2 regions of the Streptomyces sp. NPDC102514 genome follow, and region 2 is predicted to be linked to the other one. Evidence: predicted binding sites of a transcription regulator. Region 2 holds the regulator's gene; the other holds the start of a gene.
What was found. The regulator HspR, encoded in region 2, represses chaperone genes until heat shock. The targets are predictions, from matches to a motif close to TTGAGNNNNNNNNNCTCAA.

Region 1: the regulator HspR is predicted to act here: its motif matches at 1,297-1,315, upstream of lon (endopeptidase La).

The regions. Positions count from the first base shown of each region.
Region 1 covers NZ_JBVJLW010000008.1:324,149-327,554, forward strand. Annotated here, with positions in the region: gene ACZ60E_RS22450 (rhomboid-like protein) at 1-235, shown strand, start outside; gene ACZ60E_RS22455 (hypothetical protein) at 193-1,107, opposite strand; gene lon (endopeptidase La) at 1,338-3,406, shown strand, end outside.
Region 2 covers NZ_JBVJLW010000004.1:520,202-523,607, reverse strand. Annotated here, with positions in the region: gene ACZ60E_RS13640 (class I SAM-dependent methyltransferase) at 218-991, shown strand; gene ACZ60E_RS13635 (hypothetical protein) at 1,022-1,609, opposite strand; gene ACZ60E_RS13630 (heat shock protein transcriptional repressor HspR) at 1,788-2,261, opposite strand; gene dnaJ (molecular chaperone DnaJ) at 2,269-3,406, opposite strand, start outside.

The DNA.
Region 1 (3,406 bases), on a different contig from region 2:
GCTCCTGACGCTCTGGCCCCGCCTGCTCCTCCTGGCGGTGTCCGCCTGGCTGGTCGGCGAGGGCCTGGTGGCCTACACCGACCCCCTGACGAACTGGGGCCACCTGCTGGCCCTGGCCATCGGGGTCGCCACGTGGCCGTGGGTGCGGCGGGTGCAACGGGCCCGCCGCACCAAGAGGCCCGCCCCGGACGCTCAGCTCCAGGACGGCGCCGGAGAGCCCACGGGCGCGTCGTAGGGCACGGGCCTGCCCGTGACCGCGTCGAGGAGCATGCGGTCGCCGACCGGACGGTCGAGCCGCACCCTCACCTTCTTGGACCGCATATCGGCGGTGCACGGACCGTCCGACGGATCACGGACCCCGGCCGAGAACACCACGTTGTCCGCGGTCTCCAGGACGGCCACCTGCGGACCCTTGTCGCAGGAACCGTGCTGGGCCCGAACGGTGACGGTGCGCTCCTCCCGCGACACCGACCCGATCCCGGAGAGCGGAAGCAGCAAGTCCGAGGTCTCCCGGAAGGGCCCGACGGGCGGCCGGGGGAGCTTCGAGGGCGCGACCGCGACCCGCTTGAGCGGGGTGTCGTACCCCTTGACGGTGAAGAGCCACGCGGGCACGGTCGCCGGCCCCCGGCTGGTGGACTGGGTCATCGTCCCGAGCCGCGCACCGGTCACGACGAGGGAGGGGCCGGAGTTCCGGCCGCGGGCGAGCTTCTCGTAGGCGGCCCGCGCGGAGGAGACGGGGAGGGCGAGCGTGCCGCCACCGCGCCAGCGGACCTGCCCCTCCGCGGGCGTACCGGAGGGGAGTTCCCCGTCCAGTTCGAAGTTCTGGGTGGCGTACGCACGCTCGTCGGCCCGGCTGCGGAAGGCGCCCTTCGGAAGCTGGACGGCGGCGTCCATCGGGAAGTACCGCTCGCGCCAGATCCGTGCGGCCTTCGAGCCGGCCCAGGCCTCGGAGACGTCACGGGCGCGTTGCGTGCTCCCCTCCGGGCCGTGCGCCGAGCCGCCCCCGACGTCGGCACCGCCGCCCCCGGCACTTTCTTGGCCGCACGCGGCGGCTCCGGTGAACAGGCCCCCCGCGACGAGCAGCCGCAACAACAAGGTGATCCGCATGACGCTCCCAGGACAGCCGGCCGGATGAAGTCGACGAGGTACCGACGGGGTACCGACGACGTTCCTGAGACGCGGTAACCCGCCCTGACGTTCGCTCCGAGGGCGGAAATGAGCCCGTCCTCAAGCGGTCGCGCCAGGCGATCGCTCACAGCGAACACCCCTAGGGGAACAATCGGAGGCTCACGTGCATTGAGTCGGCATAGCTCAACTTGAATGCCGAAGGGGAGATCATGACTTTGACGTCCGAACCGCTCACTCTGCCCGTGCTGCCGCTCGACGACGAGGTCGTGCTGCCCGGCATGGTGGTGCCCCTGGACCTGAACGACGCCGATGTACGCGCCGCGGTGGAAGCCGCGCAGGCAGCAGCCCGTTCCACCGGTGCCAGCAAGCCGAGGGTGCTTCTTGTTCCGCGGATCGACGGCACGTACGCCAACACGGGGGTGCTCGGCACGATCGAGCAGGTCGGGCGCCTCGCCGACGGTGACCCCGGTGCCCTGATCCGCGGTCGCGGACGGGTGCGTGTCGGCGCCGGTACGACCGGCCCTGGCGCGGCCCTGTGGGTGGAGGGCACGCAGGTCGAGGAGACCGTGCCGGACCCGCTGCCCGGCTCCGTGACCGAGCTGGTCAAGGAGTACAAGGCGCTGGCCACGAACTGGCTGAAGAAGCGGGCCGCCTGGCAGGTCGTGGACCGCGTCCAGCAGATCGACGACGTGTCCACGCTCGCCGACAACTCCGGTTACTCGCCGTTCCTGACGACCGCCCAGAAGGTCGAGCTCCTTGAGACCTCCGACCCGGTGGCCCGGCTGAAGCTGGCCACCGAGCACCTGCGCGAGCACCTCGCCGAGCAGGATGTCGCCGAGTCCATCGCCAAGGACGTACAGGAGGGTGTGGACAAGCAGCAGCGGGAGTTCCTGCTGCGGCGGCAGCTGGAGGCCGTGCGCAAGGAGCTGCGCGAGCTGAACGGCGAGGCCGAGGGCGAGGAGTCCGACGACTACCGGGCCCGCGTCGAGGCCGCCGACCTCCCCGAGAAGGTCCGTGAGGCCGCTCTCAAGGAGGTCGAGAAGCTGGAGCGCTCCAGCGACCAGTCGCCCGAGGGCTCCTGGATCCGCACCTGGCTCGACACCGTGCTCGAACTCCCGTGGAACGAGCGCACGGAGGACGAGTACGACATCCAGGGTGCCAAGACCGTCCTGGACGCCGAGCACGCGGGCCTGGACGACGTGAAGGAGCGGATCACCGAGTACCTGGCGGTCCGCAAGCGGCGCAACGACCGGGGTCTCGGTGTCGTGGGCGGCCGGCGCGGTGGCGCGGTGCTCGCGCTCGTCGGCCCTCCCGGCGTCGGAAAGACCTCGCTCGGCGAGTCAGTCGCGCACGCCATGGGCCGCAAGTTCGTCCGGGTCGCCCTCGGTGGCGTACGGGACGAGGCGGAGATCCGCGGCCACCGGCGTACGTACGTCGGCGCGCTGCCCGGCCGGATCGTGCGGGCGATCAAGGAGGCCGGGTCCATGAACCCGGTGGTCCTGCTCGACGAGATCGACAAGGTGGGCTCCGACTTCCGGGGCGACCCGGCAGCGGCCCTCCTCGAAGTCCTCGACCCGGCCCAGAACCACACCTTCCGGGACCACTACCTGGAGGTCGAGCTCGACCTGAGCGACGTCGTCTTCCTGGCCACGGCGAACGTGCTGGAGGCCATCCCGGAGGCGCTGCTCGACCGGATGGAACTGGTGCGGCTCGACGGGTACACCGAGGACGAGAAGGTCGTCATCGCCCGCGACCACCTGCTCCCGCGCCAGCTGGAGCGGGCCGGTCTCGAGACCGCCGAGGTCACCCTCGACGAGAGCGCGCTGCGCAGGCTGGCCGGGGAGTACACCCGCGAGGCGGGCGTACGGAACCTGGAGCGGTCCGTCGCACGGCTGCTCCGCAAGATCGCGGCGCAGCACGAACTCGGCGAGCGGAAGCTGCCGTTCACGGTCGGCGCGGACGATCTGCGCGCGCTGATCGGCAGGCCGCACCACGTGCCGGAGTCCGCCCAGGACCCGGCCGAGCGCCGCACGGCGGTGCCCGGCGTGGCGACCGGGCTCGCGGTCACCGGCGCCGGTGGTGACGTCCTCTTCGTCGAGGCGTCGCTCGCCGACCCGGAGACGGGCGCGGCGGGGCTGACCCTCACCGGTCAGCTGGGCGACGTGATGAAGGAGTCGGCGCAGATCGCGCTCTCCTTCCTCCGCTCGCACGGCGCCGAACTGGAACTGCCCGTCGCCGACCTCAAGGACCGGGGCGTGCACATCCACTTCCCGGCGGG
Region 2 (3,406 bases):
ACGGGCGGCGACATCGAAGGACGTCAGCGGGGGCCCGTCACGCTCTCACTCGTAAATCGGCGTCTGGAAGAACATGCCAAGGACGTTACCCGGTTCCGCCCGCCCCGCACACCACGATTTTCACCGCCCCTACGGGCGTGACGAGAGCCTCACACCCCGTCGACGTATCGTTGCCCCCTCGTCCAGCGTCTCCTCCACACCCTCCAGGGAGGCCCGCGTGCCTGAGCCGGACCGGCGGAAGTCGTCCCTCGGCGGTGCCGACGAGGCCTTCGCGCACCCCCGCCTCGCCGCCGTCTACGACCCGCTCGATCCCGATCGCGGCGACCTCGACGCATACGTCCGTGTCGTCGCGGAGTTCGGGGCGCGTCGCGTGCTCGACATCGGGTGCGGGACCGGGGTGTTCGCGCTGCTGCTCGCCGCGCGCGGGATCGAGGTCGTCGGGGTCGATCCGGCGCGGGCGTCCCTCGACGTGGCCCGCGCCAAACCCGGTGGTGAGCAGGTGCGTTGGCTCCACGGGGACGCCACCGCGCTCCCGCCCCTGCGCGTCGACCTCGCGACGATGACGGCGAACGTGGCCCAGCAGATCGTCGACGACCGGGCGTGGCACGGCACCCTGCGGGGCGCCTACGAGGCCCTGCGGCCCGGCGGGCATCTCGTCTTCGAGACGCGTGATCCGGCGCGGCGCGCCTGGGAGGAGTGGAACCGCGAGGCCTCGTACGGCGTGACGGAGATCCCGGGGGTGGGTGCCGTCGAGTCCTGGACCGATCCGACCGGGATCGACGGCCAGTTGGTGTCCTTCCGCCACACCTATGTGTTCGCCGCGGACGGGCAGGAGCTGACGTCGGATTCGACGCTGCGTTTTCGTGAGCGGCGGGAGATCGAGTCGGATCTGCGGGCCCAGGGTTATGTGGTGCGGGACGTCCGCGACGCCCCCGACCGTCCCGGCCGCGAGTTCGTCTTCGTCGCGCAGCGGCCGGAAGCGGACTCCTGACCGGCCGGGTCCACGGCCGGGCGCGGGCCATCAGGTCGCCGTCACCGTCCGCCTCCGCGACCGGATGCGGCCTGCGGCCCACACGCCCAGCCCCACCGACACCGCCACCCCCACCGCGTACACCGGAAGCCACAGGGTCGTCGTCGCGGACAGGCAGTCCGCCACGGCCTCGTGGCTCTGGGCGTGCTGGGCCTGGGACAGGGACGCGGTGTCCCGGTTCGCCAGGTCGGCCAGGGCCGCTTCCGTGCGGATGCTCTCGTACGTGCCCAGCGCCGGACAGTCGGCCCGGGTGCCCGGCATCGGGAGCAGCCACTTCCAGCGTTGCAGCATCGGGGCCAGTGCGATCGCCGCGCACAGGCCGATGACCAGCGAGTACGCCGTCAGGTCGCGCAGGTACGCAGATCGGGGGCCGGGTGTCCGCGCCGGCGGGCGGCAGGAGGAGACGATCACCGCGAGGAGCGTCACCCCGATGTACGTGGCGAACCACTGCCAGGAGCCCTGCGCCAGCGCGAAGGCCAGGACCGCGGAGAGGCCGATGCCGGCCGTTCCCGCCCGGCCGGTCGCGTCCTGGGCCGCTTCGCGGCGACGGCGACGGTAGCGGCGGCCGGGATCGTCCACGGGGTCTCCTCGCTGGGGCGACCACCAGCGTCCAGGCATCCGGCGCCGCCGGCCCGCAGCCATCCCGGGGCGAACCGGGAACCGGCCCGGTTGGCGGACCCGCACAGGAAACGCGAGGGGCCCGGAGGTTCGTGTCGAACCTCCGGGCCCCTCGGACGGCGTGACCTGCGTGACCGGCTCAGTCCGTCGGCGGGCGCTTGGGGCGCCACACCACCAGCGCGCTCGTCTGCTGGACCTCCTGGTACGGGACCAGGTCGCGGCGGTACGAGGCGTGCACCGCGGCCTCGCGCTGCTGCATGGTCGCCGCCGCGCCCTCCAGGGCCGACGACAGTTCCGCGACCCGGGACTGGAGTGCGGCGACCTGGTTCTCCAGCTCGATGATGCGTTTGATGCCGGCGAGGTTGATGCCCTCGTCCTGCGACAACTGCTGGACGGTGCGCAGCAGTTCGATGTCGCGGGCCGAGTAGCGCCGGCCGCGCCCGGCCGTGCGGTCCGGGGAGACCAGGCCGAGGCGGTCGTACTGACGCAGCGTCTGCGGGTGCAGACCGGAGAGCTGAGCGGCCACCGAGATGACGTACACCGGTGTTTCTTCCGTCAGCTCGTAGGCCCTGCCGGTGAAGGAGTTCTGCCGACGGCGTCCGGGTGCGTCCATGATGTCCTCATGCTCCCTTCGCGGCCTGGAACAGCTCGGCCCGCGGATCCTCCTCCGCGGTCGCCTCGCGATACGCCTCCAGCGCGTCACGAGCCTTCCCCGTCAGGTCCGCCGGAACACTCACCTCGACGGTGACCAACAGGTCGCCGCGCGAGCCGTCCTTGCGGACCGCGCCCTTGCCGCGGGCCCGCATCGTACGGCCGTTGGGCGTGCCCGGCGGCAGTTTCAGGGTGACCGGAGGCCCCCCGAGCGTGGGCACGCGGACCTCGCCGCCCAGTGCCGCCTCCGTGAAGGTGACGGGCACGGTGACGGTGAGGTTGTCGCCCTTGCGGCCGAAGACCGGGTGCGTGTCCACGTGCACCGTGACGTACAGGTCGCCCGACGGGCCGCCCCGTTCGCCCGGCGCGCCCTTGCCGCGGAGCCGGATGCGCTGGCTGTCCGACACCCCGGCGGGGATACGGACCTGCATGGTCCGGGACGACTTGGCGCGTCCCGAGCCGCTGCAGACCGCGCACGCGTGCTCCGCGATCAGGCCGCGGCCCTTGCAGTCGGGGCACGGGTCGGTCAGCGAGAACCCGCCGCCCGAACCGCGCGCCACCTGGCCGGTGCCGACGCAGGTCGGGCACACGCGCGGTGTGCCGTTCTTGTCGCCGGTGCCCGAACAGGCCTTGCAGGGCGACTGCGAGGTCATCCGGAGCGGGACGGTCGCGCCGTCCACCGCCTCCGTGAAGCTGAGCGTGACCTCGGTGTCGATGTCCTGGCCGCGCCGCGGCTGCGTCCGGGCACCGGGGCCCGCACCGCCGCGGTTGAAGAGTCCGCCGAAGACGTCCCCTATGCCGCCGCCGAAGCCACCGGCCCCGCCCTGCGGACCGCCGCCGCCCGCTCCGCCCTGGGGGCCGCCTCCGAAGAGGTCCCCCAGGTCGAAGTTGAAGGAGCCGCCCGAACCGGCCGGGCCGGGACGGAAGCCGCCGTTGCCGAAGAGGGTGCGGGCCTCGTCGTACTCCTTGCGCTTCTTGGGGTCCCCGAGGATGTCGTTCGCCTCGGAGATCTCCTTGAAGCGCTCCTCGGCGCGCGCGTTCCCCTTGTTGGCGTCCGGGTGGAACTCGCGGGCGAGCTTGCGGTACGCCTTCTTGATCTCGGCCTCG